DNA from 4 places in the Brevibacillus sp. IT-7CA2 genome. Region 1 is predicted to be linked to each of the others. Evidence: riboswitches for the same ligand, from Rfam matches in the RefSeq annotation. Region 1 holds a riboswitch; each other region holds the start of a gene.

Region 1 (3,828 bases):
ATTGTCGGCGGTCATCCCCACGTACTTCAAGGTTTTGAACGATACAACGACAAATGGATTGCGTACAGTCTCGGCAATTTCATTTTCACACGATCAAACGAACCCAAGACTTGGGAAACGATGGTCCTGCAAGCAAACTGTACGAAAAGCGGTGATTGTGAGCTGACGATGCTTCCGTTTCACGCAGAATTGGGACAAGCTGTACCCATGAATGAAAGCAACGGCGCTGCCCTGCTAAAACGCATTGAATCCATTTCTGAGAGTGTCGACATACAAAGTGACGGGCGTATACAGCCGCGTGCAAAAGCGGTGGAGACTGCCCCCTGACAAAAGAAGCCGTGTTTCCAGGTAACTAGAAATACGGCTTTTCTTCATATGATTCCTCTTACTTACGCAGATTCGATAATGGGGAAGCAGCGCACTTCTAAGCCGAAATCATTTTTCAATAGGGACTCGTGCTCTTCACTGATTCCTGTCACGATCAAACCTGCGCGCAAGACGCCTCCCAAGTCGAATTGGACTTTTAGTTTATGCACGTTGACTCCTGCCTGCTGAAGGAAATGCAGGACACGATCTGGCGTAGCAGTATGACATGAGCCCTCAAGGTAACATAGGACGTGTTCTGCCGAGTTTACCGTGCCTCCAGCTTTGTCGGCCGTTTTTTCTTTCCAGGTAGGATGTGGTGTGAATGGCTGTGTCAATAAATAGGCCAAATCCTCCACGACTGCACTTGCTGTAGGGAGCTCTCCTGCCCCTCTTCCTGTAAACAACAAGTCTCCCACGATGTTGCCGGATAGCTGGACAGCATTAAACGCGTCGTGGATTTGTGCCAACGGATGGCTCAGCGGAAGCATGGTTGGTTCAACTGATAGGCGAATTCCTTTCTCAGCTTGATAGGCCTGCGCGATCAGCTTGATCCGGTACCCCAGCTCGCTAGCAATCCGAATGTGACCTGCTGACAAATCTGCAATTCCTCTGCGAACAACATCTGCTAAAGGCAGCGATTCTCCGTAAACAAGCTGTGCCAAGATATACAATTTGTACATAGCATCAAAGCCTTCTACATCCGAACGAGGGTCCGCTTCCGCATAGCCCAGCTCCTGCGCTTGCTTGAGCACCTCCTGGTAAGAGAGCTGCTCTGCCTCCATTTTCGTCAAAATGAAGTTCGTTGTTCCGTTAAGAATACCGCGAACGCCTTGAATATCGTTCGTGCGTAGGAACTGCCGGAGCACGCTCAAGATCGGGATGCCCCCTGCCACACTCGCTTCATAGGCAAGATGCACTTGATGCTGATTTGCCAAATCGACTAGCTCCGTTCCTTTTTTCGCCAGGAGTTCTTTGTTGGCAGTTACTACATGGCAGCCCTTTTCGATCAAAGCACGGACGTAGTCATAGGTAGGTTCTACACCGCCCATGACCTCCACCACGATATCCACATCGCTGCTCAATACATCCTCAAAGTCTGTTGTCAGTAATGCCGGGTCGATATGAACCGCCCGCTCTTTTTCCGAGTCACGCACCAATGCCTTGACGATCTCAATTCGTTTACCCAGACGAGAAGCCAGCTTCTCCTGCTGCGAACGGATCGTTTTGATTACGCCTCCACCCACTGTTCCCAATCCCAATAATCCCACGCGTACCACTTCTACACTCATCCTGACCACCCCATACCCCGAATTTTAGATAAAAAGAAAAGCCATCTTCGATAAGAAGAAGGCTTGTTAGCAGCTACTGCTCCCCTCCTTATCTCCCAGGACGTATATGTCCTGCAGGAATTGGCACCTTGTCACAAAACATGCGTGACGGTTGCCGGGCTTCATCGGGCCAGTCCCTCCACCTCTCTGGATAAAGAAAATATGAAATTGAAAAAAACCTTCTTCGCTAAGAAGAAGGTTCACCTACTAATCGAGTAACCCGCTTCTTATCTTTCGAGACGAAACGTCTCGCAGGAATTGGCACCTTGTCGCAATATGCAACGGTTGCCGGGCTTCATCGGGCCAGACCCTCCACCTCTCTGGATAAGAACTATTTATGCTGTTGAGCTTTATTCTAAGAAATTCCAAGGCAAGCGTCAACAAAATTCTTTCTTTTCTGATTGCAAGCTGATTTGGTCAGGCTTTCAGGTGTAGGTGAACAGGCTTTCTACCTCTTCCATACTGCAGCAAGTGCAATGAAACACGCACTCCTGGCATTCCTCGGGCAGCTCTTTTTCCTCGACATATCCGCACCATTGGCAAATAAAAAGTTGCATCATCGCACACCCTCCTCTTCTTTTATCCTACCCAAAATAAAAAGAGCATTTTCTACTCGACCGTGACGATCGTTAGAAAATGCCAGAAAAGGAGGGACGTACTTGTCTACTCGCTGTTTTTCGCAAGCCATCTCTAACACCTCCCTATCTCCCGTAGGTCTATCAGTGTTGTCGAAACAGGCAGGTCTCCTGACTTTGGGTTCATCATCTAGCGTCGCCTTCCCCGTCTATATTGATAGACCAGTGGCTTATTGGACGCTGACTCCCTCTTACAGTGGCGGGACCGTGTTTTGCGAACATTGTTCGTGGGCCAGGAGCCATTCCTTTCGCCACAAGCCACCCGAATAGCCTGTTAAACTCCCGTTTGCTCCTATAATTCTGTGACATGGCACGATGATGTTCAGTCGATTTTTTCCGTTGGCATTCCCAACTGCCCTCACTGCATTTTCCTTCCCAATTAACGCGGTTAGCTCCGTGTATGTAATCTTGTGCGCATAGGGAATGGTGGTCAATGTGTGCCAGACTGTTTTCTGAAAGTCTGTCCCTTTCATCCACAGGGGAACAGAAAAGGACTGTCTCTTGCCGGAAAAATATTCGTCCAGCTGTTGCCGACAAACGAGGAGAGGCTCTGACCTACCCCAAATACCGATCTTTCAAAATCGTAGTGTGGTGAGCTTCATGTCCAGCAATCACATAGGCCAACGTCCTTGCAGATAGCTTGTTTCCGTTGACAAGTCCTGTACGCAACCACGCTTCTGGAGAGATTCCTCGCACCTGCGCGATGGTGGAAGCCCGCACAGCCTTATACTCTTCCAATAAATCAGAGAGGTCTCTTAGGTGAAAACACCCGTGTTCTACAAAAGCATTTTCATCAAAGCCGACGAGGGGTGTCTGATCTCCTCTCGCGATTCTCAGCAAGCGATAGCTCATGATGCGTTCTGTATCGACGAGATGACCCAAAACCTCTTTTACCGTCCATTTGCCTGGTGCATACCGATAATCCATTTGCTCGGGCGCAAGTGACGAAAATAACGCGACTTGCTTCTCGCCTTGTTGTGTGAGGATCGTTTGCAGCTCCCCCTCAGGTACAAGCCCAATATAATAGTCAAAATAAGCAGCGTATTCATCGCGCTCTGGTCGTCTGAGCATGTATTTCCCACTCCTCGTCATTCATTTTGGATAGACAAATTATACCACCATGCATCCCCATCCCAATACGAACGCACCCGCCTGATCTTCACAGGCGGGTGACCGTCACCATTATACGCTATGTAAGCCTTCAAACAATAGGACCCTTGCCGGGGCTGCATCCGTTCCGATCAGCTTGAGTGGTGCTGCTACCAGAAAATACTCGCCTGGCGGGACCTCACCTAGCCGTAAGCCTTCCACGACAATGACTCCCGCTGCAAACAGCTTTTTATGTGTGGGGTGTCCTTCCTGGGCGCGTTCGATTCCAAGTGCATCAGTACCAATGCCCCGCACACCCAGCTCACTTAAATATTCTGCTCCTTCTTCAGACAGAAAGATGAATTCAAAAGAGAACGCCTCTTCAAAAGAGTTTTTCGTTTTAAACAGGA
Region 2 (3,828 bases), on a different contig from region 1:
GGCTTGTGCACGAATTGAAGAAAAAGGGGATCCCGTCCGAACAAGTCTTTCTCGCAACGATCAATCGCCAAAATGAATTGCAGTTCTCCTTAAAAAACGAAAAAGATCCACAAGTCCCCCCGTTGCATCATTAGCTATCGAATGGAAAAAGGCACAGTCCCTCTGCAAAACCTGCATGAAGTCACTGTGCCTTATACGGGAGCATAATGGTGAACTTGGTTCCTACTCGTGGTTTGCTTGATACATTGACCGTTCCGCCAATTGCATGGATGACATGATAGGAATACGTCAATCCAAGACCGGTCCCAGTTGTTTTCGTAGAAAAGTAAATCGTTCCGAGGCGGCTGATCTGTCCTGCATCCATACCGATACCGTTATCCTTGATGACCAACACGGCTTTGTTTCGCTCGATGAGCAAGTCCAGGGAGACTTTTCCGTCCGAAATATCCGAGCATGCCTCGATGGCATTTTTGATGAAATTCACCAACACTTGCTTGAACTCGTCTGGATTGGCTTTGATCGTCACAGGTCTCTCAAAGTCTTGCAGCGTAAGCTCCACGTTATGCATATTGGCAAAAGGGAGCATCACTTCGCGGATAGCATGAAGATGCTCGCTCATATTAATAATCTCATGCCGTTCCTTTAGCGGCTTGGAAATCGCAAGGTACTCGGTCAAAATGGCTTCTGTCCGTTGGACTTCATCGAGACTGATACGAATGTATTGATCGACTTTTACCAAATTTTCCGGACATTCCTGTATTAATTTCAAGAAGCCTTTGACTGCTGTCAGCGGATTGCGAACCTCGTGTGCGAGCGATGCAGCAACATGGCTCATCGTCTGGATTTTTTCGTTTTGCGCGTGGCGAATAAACAGCTCTTTATCCGAAACGCATTTGCTGAAAAGCGACATTAATAACCAGAGGCCGAAAAAGTTTTGAATAGGAATCACCATGGTGTAGTAAACGAGGTGTTGAGTTACATACGTGGGAAAAAAGTAATAAGTAGTCCCTAAAGCAACCGTAGAAAAAATCGCACTCGTCATAAAAAGATACAGTGTTTTCCGATAACTGGCTTTGTAGTGTCGATACAAAAAGAGTGACAAGACAAAATTGACTGTAAGGATCAGCATCGCAACCCATGTTCCTTCGCCACCTAGGTAGTACCGATAAACCAAGGCTTCAATCAGAAGGAGCAAGGCAATCTCGATTCCGCCATAAACCAGTCCGAAAAGAATGATGACATGTCGGATATCAAAAAACATGCCATTCGTGACACTCGGGGCGAAGGTCATCGCGAGAAACATGCAAGCTGAGCTAATGATGACAATAAAGGAACGGCTGTAGTTCCGCATTTTGTCACGGTAATAAATGTTGAAAAACACAAACGGGATAATGGCGAAAAACCATTGAAGAATGACTTCTTTTAATAGACTCATGTAGCATCCCCATCGCAAATATTTGCTAGGCTTGTATCAATCTACGATAATTCGACAAGACACAACAAAATCCCTCTTGATGTTACAGAAGAAACTGGAATATTTATCAAGAAAATTCTTTCGGTAAACCCAGTTGACAGATAGGTAATTGCCAGATTATATTCTGTATATACTTATACAAACGTTTTGAAAATAGAAACTACTCTTATCAAGAGAAGGCTGAGGGAATGGCCCTATGAAGCCCGGCAACCTAGCACGAGAGATTACGTTCTTTCGAGCCAAGGTGCTAACTCCAACAGGTAGAATACCTGACAGATAAGAGGCGAGAATCTTGTCGATTTTTGTCCTCTTTCTCTGTGAAAGAGGATTTTTTGCTTTTCTCAAAAGTTTTGTAAAAGAAAAAGGGGGAGCATCTCAATGAAAAAGAAACTCGGTCTGATCACATCACTTGTTTTGGCAGCATCTGTTCTTGTGACGGCATGCGGCAGCGGGGCAACAACCGGAACCGGCAGCACAAACGGCGGTGCTTCGGGAGAGAAGGCAAAGAGAATCGCATTGATCATGCGTCAAAACGTAGGGACATTCTCCGCACAATACATTAATGGTGTGAAGACAGAGGTGGAGAAAAACGGCGGCGAGTTGACCGTATTCAACGCAGATACTGATCTGGCAAAAATGGCGTCCAACCTCGATGCGGCTGTGAATCAAAAGTTTGATGGCATTCTGATCGACCATGGTACGGCGGAAGCGTTGCAGCAGGGTACGCAAAAGGCCGTGGATAAAAAAATCCCGGTCGTCCTGTTTGATACAGACATCAACATTCCGGGTGTGCCAGTTGTGGCGCAGGATGACAACAAGTTGGCAGAGCTGAGCCTGGAGAAGCTGGCGGCAGATACAAACGGCAAAGGCAGCATCGTAAAAATTTGGGTAGCTGGCTTTGCGCCTATGGAAAAACGCCAAGTGACGTATGAAGCTTTCCAGAAGAAATACCCGGACATAAAAGAGATTGCGGCATTCGGTTCTGCTACCAACAATACGGCACTCGATACACAAACGCAGATGGAAGCGATCTTGAAAAAGTATCCGAATAAAGGCGACATCACAGCAGTATGGGCGGCATGGGATGAATTTGCCAAAGGGGCGACACGTGCCATCCAGCAAGCAGGCCGTACGGAAATCAAAGTATACTCCATCGATTTGAGCGATGAGGATCTGCAAATGATCCAGACGGAAAACTCTCCGTGGGCAGCGACGGCAGCAGTAGACCCATCCAATATCGGACGCATTCATGCGCAAACCGTGTTCCAAAAAATCAAAGGCGAGCAAGTGCCAGACAACGTGAAGCTGAATCCAGTGCTGGTGAAACAGGAAGACCTGCCGAAGGATAAGAAAGTAACGATGGGCGACCTGTCCCAATACGTACAAGAGTGGGGCAAGTAAGAACCAAATTGGCTTTTCCCGTTGATCTGTATCCGTCAACGGGATTTTTCCTTATAGAGGTTGGAACACGCAGGTAAACAGGAGGTGTGAAAAATGTCCACATTGCAGATGAAAGGGATGGCGAAGCAGTTTTCTGGGGTTCCTGCCCTGCGATCCGTCGATTTTGAGGTGCGCGCAGGAGAGGTTCACGCACTCCTCGGTGCCAATGGCGCAGGAAAGAGTACCCTGATGAAAATCCTCACGGGAGCGTATCAGGCAGATGGCGGTACGATCACCATCGATGGACAGGCCGTGACGATCAATTCGCCGCAGGACGCCAAAGCACAGGGCATTCAATGTGTATATCAGGAAGTGGACACCGCCTTGATCCCGTATTTGAGCGTCGGTGAAAACGTATTGGCGGACCAGCTCGTCCAGGCGAAAACCAAGGGACTGATCAACTGGCAGAGCTTGTACAACGAAACGGAGCAGATTTTAAAAAACTTCGGCTTTTCCATTCCGGTGAGGATGATCGTCGAAGAATGTACGCTGTCGGAAAAGCAATTGATTTTGATTGCACGGGCTACCGTTCAAAAGGCGAAGTACGTCATTTTTGATGAACCGACAGCGCCGTTGAGCACGAAGGAGAGCGAACGGCTGTTTCAAATCATTGCGCAGTTGAAAAAAACAGGAGTTGGGATCATTTATATCTCCCATCGCCTGCCGGAAATCTTTGAAATCTGTGATCGAATCACCATCATGCGCGATGGACAGCATGTCGTGACCACAGACACGGCGAGGACCAATATGGATGAAGTGATCGCGAACATGCTGGGCAAAAGCTTCGACGAGGAGTTCCCGAAGCTTGCAGTGCCGATTGGCGAAACGATTTTTGAGGCGTCAGGAGTGGCTGGCGGCAAAGTACGCGGAGTCGACTTGAAGGTTCGCGAGGGAGAGATCGTGGGTGTCGTCGG
Region 3 (3,828 bases), on a different contig from region 1:
TACATGCGTGGACGCTTCTTCCATGCCAATATCGCTTGCCAACAGCAATGCCTCTTCTTGGAAGGTCGGCGTACAGCTTCCTTCATTTAGTTCACAGAGACGCTTCAACCGCTTCAATCTCTCAGCGGATTTCTCCACTCTCATGCATTCGTTCGTTAGCTCACAAACGTTGACGTGACGTGCATCAGCGATCATGCTGATATCATTCACATGGACAATCAGTCTTTTGCCTTCTTCTGTAACAAATCCGATCGAGCAAAAATGCGCACCTGACATTTCCAAACGAGTGAGAACAGCATTGGCGTAAATTTCTCCCGTCCGCAAGCGAATCTGGCCTGCTTCAATGGCTCCGCCGATTTTTCGCTCGTTGGCGATCACCGTATACATATCCGTGTAACCGTTAATCTGATAGCGCATGGTACCCTCCCGCTCTTGCTGAGACTAATTATCATTAACAATGCCATCGTATAATGAAAATCATTATCTGTCAATAATGAGAATGATTTTTATTCTAGAAGAAAATAGCCACACTCCATTTGTATGGTAGTGTGGCCAAATTGCCTCGCTTTTATTTTGTTTTCGTAAACAACCCCAACCGCTCAATCCGTTGGACCGCTTCTGCGAGACGATCTTCATTGGATAACAAAGCCGCTCGCACATAACCCTCACCTGTCGGGCCAAAGCCATTTCCCGGCGCTACGACGACATGGGCTTTTTCCAAAAGCAGGTCAGAGAACTCCACGGAAGTGAAGCCACTTGGAACAGGAAGCCAAGCAAAAAACGAACCTTGAGATGGTGGTGCCTGCCAGCCAATCCGATGCAGATTGGAGTACAAGGCATTGCGGCGGCTTTCGTAAACAGCGACGAGATCGCGAACGCACTGCTGCGACTCCGTCATCGCTTTGGCTGCCGCCATCTGTACCGCTCCGAACAGACTGACGAAGTAATGGTCCTGAATGAGATTGATCAGACGAACCAGCTCGCGATTTCCTACCATGGCACCAACACGCCAGCCTGCCATGTTGTATGTTTTGGACAAGGTATAAAATTCTACGCCCACTTCTTTTGCTCCCGGAACCTGCATGAAGCTGACCGGCTTTTTCCCGTCATAGCTGATCGCCCCGTAGGCGAAGTCATGGCAGACGACGATTTCATGTTTTCGGGCAAAACGAATCGTTTCCTTATAAAACTCGAGTGGTGCGTTGACTGCTGTCGGATTGTTCGGATAGTTGAGAAACATCAGTTTCGCTCGATCCAAATCAGCTTGGGAGAGCTGGCTGTAGTCTGGCAAGAAATCATTTTCCGCCTTCAACGGCATCATGACCATCCGTCCGCCTACGACTGCAACCCCCGACCAATAATCCGGATAGCCTGGGTCTGGAACCAGTGCAACATCGCCTGCGTTCATGAGTACTTGGCAAATCTCTACGAGTCCGGTTTTGCTGCCGAACAATATCGCTACTTCTTCCTCCGGATCGAGGTCTACATCAAATTCTTGCTTATACCAATGAGCCACTGCCTGCTTCAGTTCCACGCGTCCCTGAAAAGGCGGATATTTGTGATGGAGTGGTTGTGCTGCTTGCGCCTGTAATTCTTCAATAATGTGCGGCGGTGTCGGCAGATCGGGATTGCCCTGCCCCAGGTTAATGACGTCATGGCCTTGCGCAATGACCTTGTTTACTTTTGCCACCAGGGTCGCAAAAAACTGGGTAGGGAGTCGATCAATCATGTCGGAGGGTTGAATACGCATCTTTCTTCCATTCCTTTCTTGGGCCCAATACAATAAAACCCCCTTTTTCCATACAGAAAAAGGGGGAGATCAGCTTGGTCACGTCCTTATCTGTCAGGAAAAAATCCTGCTGGAATTGGCACAGCATCTGTCCATCACATGGAACAGATCCGCTGCCGGGCTTCATAGGGCCAGTCCCTCCACCTCTCTGAATAAGTCAAACACACGGAATATACTGTTTTTTCGTCTATATCATACTAACTTGAGCACGCAAATCGTGTCAAGATGCTTGATTCTGTACCGGCACTTGATGCCTTCTTTCCTGAAAAGAGGTGTGGAAGGCAAAGAATGCGACAGACAACAGACACAAGCCTGCCATCACGAACAATAGTCCCTGCGCATGAATCGATTGGAAAATGATGGCGCCGAGCAGTGGTCCGAGCATCCGCCCTGCTGATCCAGTTCCTGCAATCAGACCTTGAATGAAGCCTTCTCGTCCCTCTGGCGTAAACTGTGCAGCTACTGCCGGTACCGCTGGCCACACGAGCATTTCTCCTAGCGTCATGACGAACATGCCTGCCACAAAGCCTGCATAAACCGTTGATTGCGACAGAATCAGCATCGACAAGGCAAAAATATAAGCGCCCAAGAGCATTTGTGCTTTTAGCGTACGGGCAAAGCGTCGAATGACCCACGCAATCAATGGTTGACCAAACAGGATCAAACCTCCGTTCAGCGTCCACAACAGACTGTATTGACGGAGTGAAATGCCCAGGGATTGCATGTAGGTCGACAGCACCGTCGTCCATTGTACATAGACAATCCAGCTAATTAATAGCCCCCCGCATAATAGCAGCAATGCTCCCCAAACAACCTTTGGCTCTTGACGTGGTAGTTGCAGCGCATCACCAGTTGCTTGCTCAGACATACTTTGTCCAGTCGTCGAGTTTTCACGTTGTTGTTCTAGCATTTTTAACTGACGCGGCAAAATGAGCATGAACATGGCGAGCACAATCACTTGCGAAATCGCATTACCGAAAAACGTCCAGGCAAACGAAACACTTGCCAGGAAGCCGCCCAGCGCAGAACCGGCAGCTACCCCCACATTGAGAGAGACATATATCAGATTGATTCCTTTCCGTCCTCCGTCCGGCCATAACACTACTGCCAGTGCATTCATCACAGGAGAAAGTGTTCCGTAAAACAGTCCATTCAGCAGAAGCAAGACAACATAAATCGTAAAATCTTGCGTAACACCTAAGCCGATCGATATCAGAATAACACCGATGGATCCGACAATGATGGTGCGCATTTTTCCCCAGCGGTCAAACATCATCCCGCCGACAATACTCCCGATCAAGAATGCGCCTTGATTTAAAAGCAACAAGAAGCCGGCTACAGTCAGCGGCTTTCCGAGATGGTTGTGAATATAGATCGTGACTAGCGGCCAAATACACGCCATTCCTGTAGAAAAAATGACGGCAGCAATCGCCAATAAACGAATGCTGCTCGGATAGGATTCCCACTTTTGCCTCATGGCTTACTTCTCTCCCCGATGGAAATCGCCGCTTTTTCCGCCTGTTTTGGATTGCAGACTAGTTGGACCGATTATCATTTCTTTATCCATGGCTTTGCACATGTCATACACCGTCAAAGCCGCTACGCTGACAGCGGTCAACGCCTCCATCTCGACGCCTGTTTTCCCTGTCGTCTTCACGGTTCCTGTAATCGCAAGCGTCGTTTCATCTACAAAAGCAAATTGTATGTCGATGCCAGTCAATGGCAGCGGATGACACATCGGGATGATTTCCCACGTCTTTTTGGCAGCCATGACACCTGCTACCTGTGCAACTGCGAGTACATCGCCCTTTTCGATTCGACCTTCGCGGATTCGGGCGAGTGTTTCGGGTTTCATGCTGATTTGGCTCTCGGCTACAGCCACCCGTTTTGTGACGTCCTTCTCAGACACGTCCACCATCCGAGCTCGATTTTGTTCATTAAAATGTGTTAATTGATCAGTCATACTAGTATCGTTCCTCCTCTATCTCCTCCTACCTTACTCCCGCCGCTGGATAAAAGCAATGGGAATGTAGATGACA
Region 4 (3,828 bases), on a different contig from region 1:
TATAGGAGACCAGCGTAACCGTCGTGATCGTAATACCCGCAATCAGTCCAGATCTAGACTCTGGCAAAAGGACATTCCAGACGATCTGCCAATTGGAAGCCCCCATAGATTGTGCAGCCTCAATCACGCCTTTATCAATCTCACGCAGAGATGTTTCCACCAAACGCGCGAAAAACGGAGCGGCACCAAATACGAGCGGCGGAATGGCACCAAGTACGCCGAGTGAAGTTCCTACGATCATTTTCGTCACAGGAATCAGCAAGATCATCAAAATGATAAACGGTACCGAACGCAATACGTTGACAACGAATGATGCGATCGTATAAAAAGTGCGGTTTTGCAGAAGCTGTCCGCGTGAAGTCAAAAACAGAATGATTCCCAACGGCAAACCAATCAGGACGGTAAACAGGGTGGAAAAGCCGAGCATCGTGAGCGTGTCCATCGTACCTACGCCGATTTCAGCCCAATCCACATTCTCGAATGTCCAGTCCATTTATATCACCTCTACTTCCAAGCCACGTTGGCGCAGCGTCTCAATGGTCTTTTGATTCTGTGCAACATCGCCTTCCAGCTCGATCACCAACTGACCATACGGCGTATCCTTCATGCGGGAGATCGTTCCCTGCAAAATGCTGAACACCGTGCCGGTCTCTTGCATCGTTTGGAACAGGATCGGCTGGTACGTTTTTTCTCCGAGGAAGGTGACACGAGCAATGGTGCGGATCCCCGAAGCCTTTTCGTGCTCAACTGCTTCGCGCAGTTCTGTAGAATCCGCTACTTGTTCCACGAATTCTTGTGTCGTTGGATGCTTCGGACGAAGGAATACGTCCAGTACGTTACCCGACTCGACGATCTTTCCTCCATCAATCACGCCGACACGATCACAAATGGAGCGAATGACGTGCATCTCGTGGGTAATCAGCACAATGGTCAAGCCCAGCTTGCGGTTGATATCCAAAAGCAGTGCCAGAATGGAGTTCGTCGTCTGCGGATCGAGAGCCGATGTAGCTTCGTCACAGAGCAGCACTTTTGGATCATTCGCGAGCGCCCGGGCGATTCCGACACGCTGCTTCTGTCCGCCAGACAGCTGGGACGGATATTTGTCCTTATGTGCCTCCAAGCCAACCAGCTTCAGCAGCTCGTTTACTTTCTTATCAATCTCTGCCTTCGGACGCTTGGCCAGCTTGAGCGGAAAAGCGACATTTTCGCCGACTGTCGAAGAAGACAGCAAGTTGAAGTGCTGAAAAATCATGCCGATTGAGCGGCGCTTTTCTTGCAGCTTCCCTTCAGCCAGCTTTGTCAAATCGACGCCGTCCACAATAACTTCCCCTGAAGTTGGGCGCTCCAGCAAATTGATGCACCGGATCAACGTACTTTTACCTGCACCAGAGTGTCCGATAATCCCGTATATTTCTCCTTGCTCTATGGAAAGGTCGATCCCCGTTAATGCTGGGATGGTTTTACCTTGTACTTGATAGCTTTTATGCAAATGACGCAGTTGGATCAACGCATCCACCTCCCGACCACAATCTAAATAAAATCAGAAAACCCCTTTTTTCATAAACGAAAAAGGGGCTGCAACGCAATGTTATACGTTCGCATCCACCCTTCTCATCTATACAAGATCCAAACAATCTTGTAGGAATTGGCACCGCGACGTTCATCCGAAAATGAACCGGCTGCCGGGCTTCATAGGGCCTGTCCCTCCGCCTCTCTTGATAAGAAAGATATCTACGTATATTATGTTCGTCTTTTCTATTTCATGATGATACAAAACGGATTATATCCTTTTCGGAAATATCACGTCAATAGTAATAGAAGGAAAAGTTTTTTAATCCATGACGCCGTTGCGGATGATTTTTGACTTTACGTGGAAGCGAAACGTTGCATCCTGAAACATCTTTCGCCATTCAGCCTGCGTCATGTTGGCCATTCCTCTTTTCTCTGAACGATAGATCGAGCCGAAGCCAATTGGGTCAACATCGAGGCTCTTCAGTTTGCTTATCAGTTTATGCAATTCTTTTTCAAGCTCTTTCTCCAGGCCATGTTCCATAATTTTCATCAACTTGGCATTTTCTAGCTTTAGCGGGATGGTTAACTCCAAAATTCGAGCATGCAACTTGACATGAATATCGAAGATCGGTGGGGATACTTGGCTTAGTTTGATTTTCGAATGGCTGGAAATTGTATCGAAAACGAGCTGCACTTGGTCTTTTTTGCTGTTGTGGTTTTTTAGTGACTCCCCAAAAATAGCAGCAGGAACAGAAGTATCATAGCTGCCGATGCGGAACTTTCCCTTGATAAGTTTGAGTAGAAAGGCTTCCTTGGGTGTAACCCATGACACATAACGATCACCTTTGAATAAGGCGATGCCTTTGATTTTCAGTTCATTTCCCTTTCTTTCTATGTACGGCATGACCGGGTCGATTCCTTTTTCATAGTAAGCCCGGAAAAACTCATGCATGGTCGAAGAAGGAATTTTTTCCCCACGGATATTTTGCTCAATCAAACGATACAGGTAGATTCCAATATTCCCTTGTTCTGAATAAGGATACGTCAGCATATCATATGTTTCGCCTGCAAACACACAAAGATAAATCCTGCTAGAAAGGGACGAGTCCCGATACAACGTGTCAATGATGCTGCCAAGTCCCTGCTTTGCAAAGTATTCACTGTAGAGGGCAACACGAATTTGCCCACCCAATACTCTTTTATCTGATTGCAAATTCATCTTATCCCGGATTCCTTTGCTGGTTTCCCCTGTGGCTGATAAGATCTGTATCTTATGCCTTGCCTCTGGATTAATGGAAGGCATGACAGACGTCCCACGAATTTTGCTATCTTTCAACAGATCATAGCCGACAGCCGTTGCAAGTCCTGTCTCATCGAAAATTTGCCGATCCGAGCAGCCTGTTACAATCAAGATGCCCGAACACCACAGCACCAAAAACCGCTTCAACAAGGGCATCGCGTATTTTCGATCATGTCGCATCAGGCACTTTCCCCTTTGCTCGTCGATTTCGTCGGTTGCGTTCGCTGCTTTAGTAGAACCATGATGTACAAAAAATAGGGGTACAGGAATGCAACATACATACTCGTTGTCCCATACCAATCATTGATCATATTCATCTCCAGCCTTGTAAACACCGTCAATGAAGTAATATAGATCAGGGGCATAATCCAATTCAACGATGTTCGCAAGTTGAATCCGAAGAGGCGTTTGAGTCCACGTGCAGAGCACCACAAATACAACATAATATTGGGCAAGATGACGATGAGCCACAAAGAAATGACAACCAGCTCGAACCTTTCCAGAACGGGGAGGTACACCATCTTGTGCAGATTGAGTGTCGCCCAGATCGTCCGCATAAGCTGACCCTGACTAAAGAAGACCAGGGACACGAGCATGATAAGCAAATAGGCCAGATACGTCACCAGCACCGCCCACTGGGTACTTTTGTTGACCCTATCTTTATTTTCTACAAAGGGGTAAACCACGTAGATCACCTCAAAGCCAACACTGGTCAAAGACATGGCCAGCATTCCTTTGAAAAGGTTCTCCAAACTGCTGTCCATGATCGGAAACAAATACTCCCAATGCGCGTATTGCAGCGGAAAATAAAGATCACATAAAAGCCAGATCGTTACCGCAATCGAAAAAAACGTATATCCGGCTACTACTCTAATCCCCCCCACAATGGTGTAATACACGAGAAACAAGATGATTCCAGACAAAATCCACGTAGGCAAATTCGGAAACACCCATGTTTGGACCACTTCGATGTAGTTGCGCAGAATAACTCCCGCCGATATAAAAAAATAAGTCAA

What was found. A riboswitch is a leader RNA that binds a small molecule or an ion and turns the genes downstream of it on or off. The one in region 1 is predicted to bind S-adenosylmethionine.
Region 2: linked by a shared signal. The riboswitch ahead of ACM6JA_RS20545 (sugar ABC transporter substrate-binding protein) and the one ahead of ACM6JA_RS09245 (homoserine dehydrogenase) in region 1 are both predicted to bind S-adenosylmethionine.
Region 3: linked by a shared signal. The riboswitch ahead of ACM6JA_RS23925 (pyridoxal phosphate-dependent aminotransferase) and the one ahead of ACM6JA_RS09245 (homoserine dehydrogenase) in region 1 are both predicted to bind S-adenosylmethionine.
Region 4: linked by a shared signal. The riboswitch ahead of ACM6JA_RS05400 (methionine ABC transporter ATP-binding protein) and the one ahead of ACM6JA_RS09245 (homoserine dehydrogenase) in region 1 are both predicted to bind S-adenosylmethionine.

What each region holds. Positions count from the first base shown of each region.
Region 1 covers NZ_CATKQT010000011.1:565,270-569,097, forward strand. Annotated here, with positions in the region: gene ACM6JA_RS09240 (CapA family protein) at 1-327, shown strand, start outside; gene ACM6JA_RS09245 (homoserine dehydrogenase) at 390-1,655, opposite strand; SAM riboswitch class I at 1,741-1,852, opposite strand; SAM riboswitch class I at 1,919-2,025, opposite strand; gene ACM6JA_RS09250 (hypothetical protein) at 2,120-2,254, opposite strand; cobalamin riboswitch at 2,413-2,619, opposite strand; partial or broken gene ACM6JA_RS09255 (hypothetical protein) at 2,809-2,901, opposite strand; gene ACM6JA_RS09260 (DinB family protein) at 2,885-3,400, opposite strand; gene ACM6JA_RS09265 (cyclase family protein) at 3,512-3,828, opposite strand, start outside.
Region 2 covers NZ_CATKQT010000044.1:185,060-188,887, forward strand. Annotated here, with positions in the region: gene ACM6JA_RS20535 (DUF421 domain-containing protein) at 1-134, shown strand, start outside; gene ACM6JA_RS20540 (ATP-binding protein) at 182-1,435, opposite strand; SAM riboswitch class I at 1,638-1,757, shown strand; gene ACM6JA_RS20545 (sugar ABC transporter substrate-binding protein) at 1,853-2,875, shown strand; gene ACM6JA_RS20550 (sugar ABC transporter ATP-binding protein) at 2,969-3,828, shown strand, end outside.
Region 3 covers NZ_CATKQT010000051.1:70,312-74,139, forward strand. Annotated here, with positions in the region: gene ACM6JA_RS23920 (hypothetical protein) at 1-417, opposite strand, end outside; gene ACM6JA_RS23925 (pyridoxal phosphate-dependent aminotransferase) at 569-1,750, opposite strand; SAM riboswitch class I at 1,834-1,948, opposite strand; gene ACM6JA_RS23930 (MFS transporter) at 2,010-3,266, opposite strand; gene moaC (cyclic pyranopterin monophosphate synthase MoaC) at 3,270-3,752, opposite strand.
Region 4 covers NZ_CATKQT010000008.1:59,401-63,228, forward strand. Annotated here, with positions in the region: gene ACM6JA_RS05395 (methionine ABC transporter permease) at 1-493, opposite strand, end outside; gene ACM6JA_RS05400 (methionine ABC transporter ATP-binding protein) at 494-1,507, opposite strand; SAM riboswitch class I at 1,609-1,725, opposite strand; gene ACM6JA_RS05405 (Ger(x)C family spore germination protein) at 1,832-2,992, opposite strand; gene ACM6JA_RS05410 (GerAB/ArcD/ProY family transporter) at 2,992-3,828, opposite strand, start outside.